3 regions of the Robertmurraya mesotrionivorans genome follow, and region 1 is predicted to be linked to each of the others. Evidence: riboswitches for the same ligand, from Rfam matches in the RefSeq annotation. Region 1 holds a riboswitch; each other region holds the start of a gene.
What was found. A riboswitch is a leader RNA that binds a small molecule or an ion and turns the genes downstream of it on or off. The one in region 1 is predicted to bind cobalamin.
Positions count from the first base shown of each region.

Region 2: another riboswitch for cobalamin. It lies ahead of ACRX5O_RS18320 (ABC transporter substrate-binding protein); the one in region 1 lies ahead of ACRX5O_RS04995 ((2Fe-2S) ferredoxin domain-containing protein).
Region 3: another riboswitch for cobalamin. It lies ahead of ACRX5O_RS19065 (ribonucleoside-diphosphate reductase subunit alpha); the one in region 1 lies ahead of ACRX5O_RS04995 ((2Fe-2S) ferredoxin domain-containing protein).

Region 1 is NZ_JBPCCH010000002.1:180,849-185,175, forward strand. Features, by position in the region: gene cobJ (precorrin-3B C(17)-methyltransferase) at 1-1,129, opposite strand, end outside; gene ACRX5O_RS04990 (HoxN/HupN/NixA family nickel/cobalt transporter) at 1,130-1,843, opposite strand; gene ACRX5O_RS04995 ((2Fe-2S) ferredoxin domain-containing protein) at 1,847-2,230, opposite strand; cobalamin riboswitch at 2,342-2,529, opposite strand; cobalamin riboswitch at 2,666-2,858, opposite strand; gene ACRX5O_RS05000 (multidrug effflux MFS transporter) at 3,077-4,309, opposite strand.
Region 2 is NZ_JBPCCH010000014.1:7,250-11,576, forward strand. Features, by position in the region: gene ACRX5O_RS18315 (FecCD family ABC transporter permease) at 1-396, opposite strand, end outside; gene ACRX5O_RS18320 (ABC transporter substrate-binding protein) at 359-1,336, opposite strand; cobalamin riboswitch at 1,480-1,665, opposite strand; gene ACRX5O_RS18325 (glycerol-3-phosphate acyltransferase) at 1,913-2,470, shown strand; gene ACRX5O_RS18330 (aminotransferase class V-fold PLP-dependent enzyme) at 2,482-4,059, shown strand; gene ACRX5O_RS18335 (hypothetical protein) at 4,129-4,327, opposite strand, start outside.
Region 3 is NZ_JBPCCH010000015.1:70,634-74,960, forward strand. Features, by position in the region: gene ACRX5O_RS19060 (ABC transporter permease) at 1-2,245, shown strand, start outside; cobalamin riboswitch at 2,764-2,960, shown strand; gene ACRX5O_RS19065 (ribonucleoside-diphosphate reductase subunit alpha) at 3,099-4,327, shown strand, end outside.

The sequences.
Region 1 (4,327 bases):
GGGCAAGAAGAAAACCTACTTCTTCAAGTTCACTTACAACAAGATCTGGGTTAGAGGTTGGAACTTGAAGTTTAATATGATGATCCTGGCTATACTCCATGCTTCCGTCATCTCCAACGATCTCAGCTAGTGTGATCATTTGCTTCGGGGTAAATCTTTTGTTTGCAACACCCGGACTAACTGACACTTCAAAGATTGATTGAATGGGTTGTTGGATGTACGCTTTTGGTTGATTGCTTTCGCCTAATATCAGCTGTAATGCTTCATCCGCAATTTCTCTAGACGTATTAGCCACCTCCACCTGCTCTAATGCCCATGGCTCTGCTTCCTTTTTCAATCGTTGATGTGGCTTCAATGGTTGTTCCTTTTGGCTCAATGTATACTTTCGTTGGTAACCTCTTGGGGTAATCATTAAGTCGTCGTAATAGAACGTCGACGAGTTTCCAATTAGCACCGTTGTTAACATGCCAATCTCGTGATTCAGCATGTCTTCTAATGTGGTTCGCATAATACTTTGACGATCACGATAAGCACTTTTCACAAGTCCAACCGGTGTCTCTGGCGATCGGTATTTTAATAGTATCCGTTGCGCCTCAACAATTTGTCGGGTTCTTCTCCCGCTCATTGGGTTGTACAAAGCAATCACAAAATCGGCTTGAGCAGCAGCTTCAATTCTTTGTTCAATCAAGCTCCAAGGTGTCAGATGGTCGCTTAAGCTGATCGTGCAGGCATCATGCATGACCGGGGCACCCAATAGCGAAGCACATGAATTGATGGCTGATATCCCTGGAATCACTTCGACCTCAACACCCGTGTCTTGCTTCCAGCCTTTTTCCACCAATACTTCGTACACAAGGCCAGCCATTCCGTACACACCCGCATCTCCACTAGAGATCACTGCCACTTTTTTTCCGAGCTCGGCCTGCCTCACTGCCTCTTGAGCTCTACTTACTTCTTCAGTCATCCCTGTACTGATGATTTCTTGACCGTCTAGTAATCCTTCAATCAGTTCCACATACGTTTTATAGCCAATGATCATATCACTTTCTTGTAGAGCTTTTTTTGCCCGGTCCGTTATATGCTCCTCACTTCCGGGACCAAAACCGATGACTAACAGCTTTCCTTTCAATTACGCTCCTCCTTTCATTAGTTCCACCATCATAAAAATTCCGAGTACTAGGCTATAGGCGCCTGTTACCGTGCCTAATAGTAAAAACAGCTTGTCTTTCACTCTAGCTTTCATAAATCCCCATGATAAACAGAATGTAATTCCTATCGTAGCGATGAGTAACCCAATGACAAATAAAGTCAGTTGAATAAGGGCGACGGTTAAATTATCAAGCCCTATCGCATTAGAAATAATCGCGATTTGCGTAGGGCTTTCTACACCAATGCCGTGAAGAATGCCAATAATAAACGCTCCAATGGCACCGAGCTTTGTAGGTGATAGTTGATTCGTTTTTGTTCCTGATGTCACCTTACTAGCGATGTTGCTGAAAAACTCAACGACAATTCTTAGTCGACTTTTATACTCGTAATCTTTCTTTTGTTGAAAAATTGACCAAATAATAAACATTCCGAGCAAAATAAGGGTGAAGCTAACGAGCATTTCTAGTATTTGCTTCGTTGTATCTGGAAGGTGTAAACCAATATAAATAAATAACACTCCAATAACCATTACAATCATTCCGTGCCCAATCGCATACATCACACCAAGAGTAAGTTGTTTCTTCTTTTGCTGCTCACTGCCAACCATGTCGGCAATCGCTGCTACATGATCTCCGTCGATCCCATGCCTCATGCCAATAAAAACAGCAAGCAGAGCAAACATGATAAATTCCATAGGTTATACCTCTTCTTTCACTTTTTTCGAAATTCCCTCAATACTATCTGAGTTTTCAGGTGCTACGAAGCCTTCCTGGTTGTATGTATAAATAACGGATTCTTTTAGTATCTTTCCTTGTCCGATATGACTCCGAACGATTTCTCGTCCCATGTCCTCTGTAAGTGCTTTATACCAGGTGCCTTCTGGATACACGATGGTGACACAAGCATCCTTGCATCTTCCATTACATCTCGTTCTTGTTGTATGTACTTCGTCGTCTAACTCCAACTGTGTAATTTCATCACGAATCGCTTGCGTTACTTCTTCTCCCCCTTTTCTCATGCAACTACTTCCATTGCAAATCAAGATGTGATGCTTTGTCCCCTTTAAATTCCATGTTGTCATGTTTTCCACTCCCTTAAATTTATCTAATAAAAAAAGCACCCCTACAAATAGAGGTGCATAAGAACATACGGAAGGTATATCTTCTACACATCTACCTATAGTCCCGTAGGTATGTGACACACTTTATAGGAAGGTCTCCTGGCTTTGGTTCCTTGCTTTTGTTACGTCTTCCCGATTTTACTCAGTGACCATTTGTAACAAAGCTCCCCAATACAGTGGCGGGTACCGCGACGGCTTTTCACCGTGCTTCCCTTTTAAGCAAAAGATTTTTCTTTTGCACCTATTAAGTAAACTATGAAGTTATCAACCCAAAGAAAGATTTCCATAAAAAAATCCGCTCACAGGAATGAACGGATGAAACGAAAGCATGAAAAGACAAACAGAAATACGGTCCCTTCTCACCATCGAAACACCTTCTCTATTCCCGGAGAAACTGAAACGTTTAAAAGTAAGACAGGTTTCCTGACTCGTGCTTCTTCCTACTCTAAGACCTTCCCATATTCATACGAATCACATATGTACACAGTGGTATTCTTATTTCGTCCACACTTACAGTTGCGGGTACAGCTCTGGATTTTAACCAGATTCCCTATTAAGCCATCTTGGCATCTTAACTTTTTGGAAAACTATTCAATTAAGTTAGATTCTATATTAGATGAATATTTCTTATTTTTCAACTACTTATATAACGAACACGACAGATTTCCTACTGAAACGGAACCCACATGGCGTTCTAAGTATTAGATGTTTTTATTAATTTAACTTCATACACATGCTCGTAATTTAGTAATTTGAATGATATCTTTAAAAGAAAAGACGCTACCCTTTTTGGATAGCGTCTAGATATTATACTGAGATTTTCCCAGGTTCTTCGATAGCTGGTTTTACGACGGAAGCCTTTCGTACGAAAAGAAAATACGAAAGAAAAGCTAAAAAGCTAGCACCAAAGATTATGGATCCCATCGGAATGGCAGAATTCTCTCCTGCAATGCCTACAAGTGGTGATGAAATAGAGCCTAGGATAAATGGTAGTAACCCTAGTAAGGCCGACGCGCTACCTGCAATATGCCCTTGTGACTCCATGGCAAGTGAAAACGATGTAGTTCCAATAATCCCGATCGAGGCAACGAAGAAGAAGATAGGAATAACAACCGCAATTAAAGGAGCCTTTAGTAATAACGCAACAAGAAGAATGGCACCTGATACATTTGAAATGGTCAGACCTATGACTAAAAATGTCTTTTCAGATATTACGTCTACGAACTTCCCTACTGCCTGACTTCCAAGAATCAAGCCAATTCCGTTCAAACCAAATAATAAGCTGAATACTTGTGGTGAAACTCCATAAATATTTTGATACACAAATGGAGTACCAGAAACATAAGCAAAAATTCCGGCCACAATAAATCCTTGTGTAAAGGCATATCCTGTAAACTGACGATCTTTTAATAAAGTTCCAAAGTTCCTAAATGTTTGCCCAATATTACTTGGTACACGCTTCTCTGTTGGAAGTGATTCTTCCAGCTTTGAAAATACGGTAAAAAATAAAACTAGACCGACAACACTTAAAACGACAAATACTCCCGTCCAATTCGTAAAGGCTAGAATCGCGCCACCTGCAACAGGAGCGATAATTGGACCTAGATTACTTACTAATGTTAATAACGCAAAAAACTTCGTTAATTCTCTTCCGCTAAACTTATCACGAACGACCGCTCTCGATATAACGATCCCGCCTGCTGCTGAAAAGCCTTGCAAGAAACGAGCAGCAATAAAGAAATAAATATTCGGAGCAAATGCACAAATGGCAGAGGCAACTAAATACATAATAAGGAATATTAATAGTGGTTTTTTCCGTCCCTGCACATCACTCATTGGACCGATAATCAATTGCCCCAGTCCTAAGCCCAACAAACAAGAAGTTAAACTAATTTGTACGAAGGATGCCGTTGTACCGAACTCTTCTACAATAGTCGGAAAAGAAGGCAAATACATATCGATGGTAAACGGACCTAAGATCGCCAGAGACCCTAGAAGCAATGCCAGCTGTAAACGCTTTGTACCTGTTAAATTGTTCAAGTTCCTCTCGCCTTTCAT
Region 2 (4,327 bases), on a different contig from region 1:
AATGACTGGAAGCGACAGCTGAAAAAACAAAGTAACAACTGCTCCAACTGAAGCACCAGAGGAAACTCCTAATGTATAGGGGTCTGCAAGTGGATTTCTAAGTAAACCTTGAAAGGCAGCTCCAGCAATTGCTAGAGCCGCTCCAACAAGTCCTGCTAAGATAACTCTTGGCAGGCGAATATTCGAAACGATATTTACATGCATTTGGTCAATTCCATCTAGTGAAACAAACGGAAAAAGTTGTGCAAGTAATATTTGAATCGTACTTAAGATAGGAACTTTCACAGTTCCTAGTGAAATGCCTAGTACAATAGCTAACAGGAGAAACGAGGCTCCCATTGTGTATGCTGCTAATCGATTAGTTATTAAATACTTCCGGATATACGGCTTTTGCAAGTTCCTCTACCCCTTCAACGAGCCTTGGCCCAGGTCGTGTTACCAGATCAGAATGAACATCTACAACCTGCTTATTTTTCACGGCAGTCATATCTGCCCAGCCTTCTCTAGAAGTTACTTGACCTACAGGATCTTCGGAGTAGTAGCCGTACGTAGTGATGATTACATCTGGATTTCTCTCAACAATCGATTCTTGGTCGATGCTCGCCCAACCATCTAGATCTCCTGCTGCATTTTCAGCATTGATCACTTGAAGCATAATATCCATGAATGTGTTCTTCCCTGGTGTGTAAATGTCTGGTGCTGGTGAAACTTCAACAAACACTTTTTTCTTTTCGGTTACAGTTGCAGCTTTTTCCTTAATTTCGTCAAGCTTTGCCTTCATAGCAGCTGTTAGCGCTTCTGCTTCTTCTGTTGTTCCTGTCATTTGTCCGATTAGGTTGATTGTTTCGTACACTTCCTCAAAATTCACTGCGTCGTTGACAACAAATACTGTGATTCCAGCATCTTTTAATTGAGTAAGTCCCGCTTCTGCAGATAAAGCTGAAGATTCATGTGCTAAAACAATATCAGGATTTAATGAAACGATTTTTTCCACATTAAATTCCATGCCACCGACTTTTTCAACATTAGCCGTTTCTTCTGGATAGTTATCATAATCAGAGATCCCAACTACCTTCTCACCTAAACCTAATTCATACACGATTTCTGTGTTACTTGGAATTAAAGAAACAATGGTCTTTGGCTCTTCTTCTATAACCACTTCATTGTCTAATGCATCAGTAAGTGTAAGTGGGAAGGCTGCTTGTTGTTCACTTTGTTCCGTTTGACCTTCTGTGTTTTGGTTATCTTCTGCCTTTTCAGTTGCGCTCCCACAACCAGCAAGAATTCCTAGTGATAGTACGAGTATTGCAAATAGTGCGTAAAACTTTTGGCGCATTTTCTTTCCCCCTGTGTTATGTAAAAAATAAAAAGCATCTTCCTACAAAGGCAGGAAGATGCTGGTATGATAGACGTTTTACACTAAATAGAAATCAAATAATAGGTAACGGTCTGCCACACCACTCCTATCCTCGTAGGAAATTCGGTGCATAGCAATAGGCGAGTCTCCTGGCTTATGGTCATTGCTTGCTGCACCTTCCCATACTTTTACGTACAGTGGTATTACTTGCAGCTTGCTCCCATTTACAGTGGCGGGACCGCGTTGGAATTTCACCAACTTCCTTTTTAAGTCTTCAGTATGAAGACACCTACTACTAGTCGAATTATGAAATTTTCTGCTACGTCTGATTATACACTAACAAAGCCCCACAAACGCAACCCCTTTTTAACAAAATGGTGACAGACACCCTTCGTGGACAAAATCGGGCAAAATGTCCACGGAGGGTGTCCGTCACCGCTCGTGGACACTTCGTGCCTTTTTGTCCTCCTGGGGTGGACAGTAACTTCTTATTGTGAAGAGGTTTTGCTTAGCATAATATGGAATATATACAACATAGCGTGGAGGTCATGTTCTATGGTAGTAGTGGGCTATTTCTTCCTTTCCTACTTCATTGGATGCATCATGTTTGGATACATTATTGGAAGATTGTTTGGAAAGATTGATATTCGGAAGGTAGGCAGTGGAAACGTGGGTGCCCGTAATATCGGGCGAAATTTAAATAAGTCGGCCTTTGTCGCTACCTTTTTAGGTGATGCGTCTAAAGGGGCGGCAGTTATCCTTCTTGGTAGAATGCTAGGCTTTTCAGAGGAGATTCAATTAGTTGGATTTTTATTTGTCCTTATAGGACATATTTGGCCCATCACCCTTTCCTTTAAGGGAGGAAAAGGGATCTCTAGCTTCCTCGGAGGAATCATTGCTTTTGAACCGACGGTAACACTTGTCATTCTCGTTAGCTTCGCGATCACATATTCCTTGTTCCGCAGCTTTACTATGGCTGGTCTACTAAGCCTATGCATTCTTCCGGTCTATTTCTTTATTGAGTCTTATACATACACTTCCGTCGGAATGATCGCACTCACAGTAATCACTATTCTTTTTGCTCATCGAACAAATATTAAAGAAAGAGTATAGGGGGAAACCAAATGGGCTTGCTTTTCAAAATTGCAAGAAGCGAAGAAGAAATGGAGCAAATTCACAAACTAAATTATCGTACATTTGTCGAAGAGATTCCACAGCATCCAAAGTCTGATACAGAGAGAAGAGTTGACCCTTTTCACGCTGAAAATACGTACCTTATCTGTCTAAAGAACAAACAACTAATTGGAATGATTGCCGTTCGAGATAAGCGACCTTTTTCCATTGATAAAAAGATTGGTCCTGTAGAAGATCATCTTCCCTTTCAAGCTCATCTATTATGCGAAATTCGCCTCCTCGCTGTTGATGCAAAAAATCGGAACGGCAGAGTGTTTCTAGGACTTTCACAATTATTAGCCAACTACTGTATCAAACAAGGATACGACGCAGCGGTTATATCGGGAACCACCAGACAAACCAAACTTTATACACAACTCGGTTTCACAGTGTTTCATGATCCAGTTGGAACAGAAGATGCACAATTTCATCCCATGTATATCACAAGAGACACCTTTGAAAAACAAGTCTCTTCACGCATAGGGATTTCTTCTAGCCGGTTTATGCCCGGACCTATTATGGTAGCAGATGATGTTACAAAAGCACTTATGAGTCCACCCATTTCTCATCGCTCTAAAGCCTTTCTAACATTATTTAACTCTGTCAAAGAAAAACTTTTGAGATTAACCAAAGCTGCGAATTGTCAGCTTCTTCTTGGGTCTGGAACGTTGGCGAATGAAGTCATCGCCATGCAGCTGAAAAAACTTTCAAACGGAGTCATTTTTATTAACGGGGAGTTTGGAAAGCGACTGCAAGGTCACGCCATCCGTGCTGGTTTATCTTTTGAAAGTTACGAAATACCTTGGGGGACATCATTTACTCTGCAAGAAATAAAAGAGGTCATTAACAAGCATAACCCTGAGTGGATCTGGTTCACACATTGTGAAACATCGACTGGTGTTCTAAACTCCTTGGATGATATGCAAAAAGCCTGCATGGAAAAGAGTATAAAAATCTGCCTTGATGCTATTAGTTCCATAGGGGCTAGGCCAATAAATCTCTCAAATATCTATCTTGCTTCAGGAGTTAGCGGTAAAGCACTGGGCTCGTATTCAGGTCTTTCCATTGTGTTTCACCAGCATTACATGAAAAAAGATGAAACGATTCCCGGCTATCTTGATCTCGGATGGTATATAGAGAACGACGGAGTCCCATTTACACACTCATCAAATCTCATCTCCGCTCTTCACCAGTCACTAGAAGCCTATGAAGAGGAACAGCCTTTTGAAAGAATTGGTCGTCAATATCTGTATATTCGGGAGAATCTCGAATCTCATGGCATCCATGTCTTATCTAAGATAGAACATTCCTGTCCGACCATTATGACCATTCCATTCCCAACAAAAATACCCTCTACCTTTATCGGAGAGGATATGGAGATGAATGGCTATTTACTACACTATGAAAGTGCGTATTTGAAACACAATAACTGGGTTCAAATCTCTCCTATTAGTAATATTGAAGAGAAGGAGACACAACGTATGCTATCCCAGCTTAAAGAACTAGTTACATACTATCAGTCTCAATAAAACCACGAGTGTCCACCCCACACGGACAAATCAGGCCGATTTGTCCACGAAGGGTGTCTGACACCTTTTTTACTGCCATTGCTTTGTTTTTTTGTCGAATGTGAGGGTTGCGTCGAATTTGGTTTTAGACAGTTTTTCGTACTCCTCGAACATATCATCCATATTCATGTAGTCGCCAATGACCCAAATAGGGACTTCAATCTTCGTTCTACTTTGTACCGCATCTTTAAAAGATAATAAGATTCCCTCTTTCATCAATGGTTTTAAA
Region 3 (4,327 bases), on a different contig from region 1:
GTTTCCGATTGAGTTAAGTGAAGGTCGGTTACCGGAAAATGAAAATGAAATTATCATTAGTGATTCGATTGAATCCAATGGCAAGGTGCCATTAAATATTGGAGATCAGCTTACCTTACCTGTTGGAGACCGTATGTTGGTAGATGAGGCAGGAAATCAAACAAAGTTTGACCAACAGACCGATCTGCAGATGATGGAAGAAGAAATCATTGAAGAGCTGCAAAATCAAGAAACGCATCAATATACCGTCGTTGGAGTGATGAAAAGAGTTTCATGGGAACTAAACTGGGCTCCAGGTTATACGGTAATCACTAGTATTGATAAGTCCGTGTTAGATGAGAATGGTTCTGTTAATGCGGTAGTTGTATTAGAAAAGGTGAAGAAGTCATTATTCAAACACGCGGAACAGCTTGCAAAAGAAAATGATATTTCAAAGGTTGATTTTAATAGTGAATTGCTTCGTTATTATGGTGTTTCGGACGATGATAATCTGAACCGAACGTTATATTCATTATTAGCGATTATTATGTCTGTTATTATCATTGGTTCAGTGGCTCTAATTTATAATGCCTTTGCGATTTCTGTTTCTGAACGTGCTCGCCATTTAGGGATGCTTTCTAGTGTAGGAGCTACCAAAAGTCAAAAGAGAAACTCTGTGTTTTTTGAAGGTTTCATCATTGGTTTAATAAGTATACCAATCGGTCTCTTGTCAGGAATTGGAGGGATGGGTGTTACCTTTTGGTTTATTAATCAGTTTCTTGAAGGGGCGCTTGGTGTTTCGGTATCTCTAGAATTAACGATCACAGCGTATTCCATCATAGGTGCTTGCCTTGTATCAATGCTGACCATCTTTATCTCTACGTTTATACCGGCGAGAAAGGCTTCTAAAATAACAGCTATCGATGCCATTCGTCAAACAGCAGATATCAAGCTTACTGGTAAAACCGTAAAGACATCAAAATTCATTCGTCGAATGTTTGGAGTGGAAGCAGAAATCGGGCTGAAAAATTTAAAGCGGAACAAGGGTAGATACCGGGTGACTGTTTTTTCACTTGTTATCAGTATTGTCTTATTTTTATCCGTTTCGTTTTTTACCGATAGTTTAAAAAAGTCTTTATTACTATCTCAGGATGGGATTAACTATGATATTCAGATTGGAGCTTCGGAAGCATCCATATCTAATGTGGAAGTGCTTTTTGAAAATATTCGGACACTCCCTGATGTAACCAACTCTAGTACGATGAGAAGGCTGGATCTAGCTACGTTAGTCGAGAAAGAAAAGATTCCAGACGAATTAGTAGAAACAATGGGGATTGAGGATGGGAAGGCTACGTACTATCTCAGTCTAATTGGTCTCGATGAAAAAAGCCTAAAAGAATATGCTGATCAGGTAGGGGTAGATGTTAGTCGGTTGACTGATGCAAATCATATTTCGGGTATTATTGTTGACACTATTTCTTATCAAGATGGGAAAACAGGTAAGTTTATAGAAACCAAGAGCATAAAAACGTCAGTCGGTGAGAAGGTAGAACTGCTTTCCCAAGATTTTGACACTGGTGAGATAATGCCTTTAGAGAAACATCTTGAGGTAGCTGGATTGACCGATCAGTTGCCAATGGGAGTATACTCATCAGGAGTGGGTGGTCTAAATATTATTGTTTCTGATCAAGTCATTGATCAATTGGTGAATGAGAAATTAGCCGATAATCTACAGACTGAACTCTTTTTAATGTCAGATGATCCATTGAAGACACAGCAAGAAATCGAGGATATGAAGGAAACGAATCTTTATATTTATAATGTGTACCAAAGTAGACAGCGGGAAGAACAGTTAGTGATGCTATTGTCTATTTTTACGTATGGTTTCATTGTACTCATTACGGCTATTTCAATAGCTAATATATTCAATACGATTTCCACTAGTATTTCCTTAAGGAAGCGGGAATTTGCGATGTTGAAATCAGTGGGAATGACTGCAAAAGGCTTTAATAAAATGATTAGCTATGAAAGTATTTTCTATGGATTAAAAGCACTGCTGTATGGGTTACCGATCAGTATGGGTATCATGTTCCTCATTTATAAAGGGACTATGAATAGTTTTACGTACCCGTTTTGGATTCCGTGGCTTAGTCTTGGGATTTGCTTTGTCTCGGTATTTGTAATTGTCGGATCAGCCATGCTGTATTCCATCGCGAAAGTGAAGAAGGATAATATTATTGAGGTATTGAGGCAGGAGAATATTTAGATTAAGGAGATGAACATTTGCATGGGGCGATGTTCATCTTTTTTTATAGAGGGAGCCTGAGGAAAATGGGAATCGGAGGCGGCGAAATTTCGGATGGCAAATAAAGTCCGGGAATAGCAAATAAATTTTTCGAATCGCAAATAAAATCTGGGAATCGCAAATAAATTTTTCGAATCGCAAATAAAATTCGGAAATCGCAAGTAAATTCTTCGGATCGCAAATAAATTATTAAAATCGGTAAAAAATCCAAAAATAGAGTAAAAAATCTACTAATCCCCGAAGAAAATCAATAAAAAAATTAAGTTTAGCTGTAATTTTCACACGATTTATTAAAAAATATTTAAAAATCTACCATCCCTATAAAAACAACAATTCTCTCCTTCACCTCCTAAAGTCAACAACAATATTTTACCAAAACAAACATTTTCTACTTGCTAATCTACTAAACTACCGTTACTATTAAATTTGTAATATCTAGATATAGATATATAAATGTGAAAACTTAACTATATATTGTGTTGTTTGCCTTAAGATTAGATGCCGTACGGCTTAATTGGGAATCTGGTGAGAGACCAGAGCTGCCCCCGCAACTGTAAATGCTGACAAAATGAACAGACCACTGTGTAGATTGCTTACCGATGTAGGTGCCTAGATGGGAAGGGTTCAAAGTAGAGTGAAGCATAAGTCAGGAGACCTATCTTACTTAAGATGTTTCAACTTTCTCGGGGATTGGGAAGATGAGACGATGGCGACAGAAGACAAAATCAGATCAATGCCTTTTTGTCTTTTGCTGAAATCGTTTCATCCGCTCAAGGACTACTGAGCGGATTTTTTATTTTCAGGAGGGACGATCATGACAGTAGTAGATTTGCAAGAAGAATATAAGTCAGTGTTAAAAGCAATTGAAGAGTGTTCTGTAACCTATCAGCTTGATACATCTGACATGACTAGAATGGTAAATGAATTAGAGGTAGCTAAAAAAGATGTGAGCCAACAAGCTTTGTTTTACTCCTTAAATAACATTGCCATGGACCAGCCAGATTGGACATTTGTTGCCGCGCGCATATACTTAACAGAACTTTACAAACAGGCTTCGCAAAATAGAAACTATGATTCATCACATACATATGGGAATTTTTATGAATTGCTAGTCACGTTAACAGAGAAAGGCATTTACTCTCCTAAACTACTGCAAATGTATACGGAGGAAGAAATTATACAATTAGCAGGGGCAATCGATCCAGAAAGAGATAAGCTTTTCAACTATATTGGTCTGTTTTTATTTGCTGACCGTTACCTTGCAAGAGATCATGACAGAAGAGTATACGAACTCCCTCAAGAACGCTTCTTAGTCATTGCAATGACTATCATGATGAACGAGTCGAAAGAAAAAAGGGTAGAGCTAGTAAAAGAGGCGTACTGGGCATTAAGCCATCTATATATGACAGTCGCAACACCAACTCTATCAAATGCCGGTAAGAGCTTTGGTCAGCTTTCGTCATGTTTTATTGATACAGTCGATGATTCGCTAGATGGTATTTATCTAAATAACTGGGATATTGCTCGCTTAAGTAAGGAAGGTGGCGGCATCGGAATCTATTATGGAAAGGTTCGTGCTCTCGGTTCTGATATTAAAAGATTCAAGGGAATGTCTTCAGGGGTAGTACCTTGGATCCGCCTGATTAATGATACAGCCGTTAGTGTGGACCAGTTAGGTCAAAGACAAGGTGCGGTTGCCATCTACTTAGATGTATTCCACAAAGACGTGATGAATGGCTTCCTTGAACTAAAGACCAATAATGGGGATGAGAGAAGAAAGGCTCATGATATTTTTACAGGAGTCACCATCCCAGATTTATTTATGGAAAAGCTTCAAGAGAAGGATGAAAACGGCAGAAGTGTTGGGGAATGGCATACGTTTTGTCCACACCAAGTAAAGCAGCTGATGGGCTGGAAGGACGAGAACGGAAACCCGCTTGGTCTTGAAGACTTTTATGATGAAAAAGATCGAAAGTATTTTACGGAAAAATACGAAGAAGCCGTGAATCAGCCTCTTTTACCAAGAAAAACCTACCGAGCGAT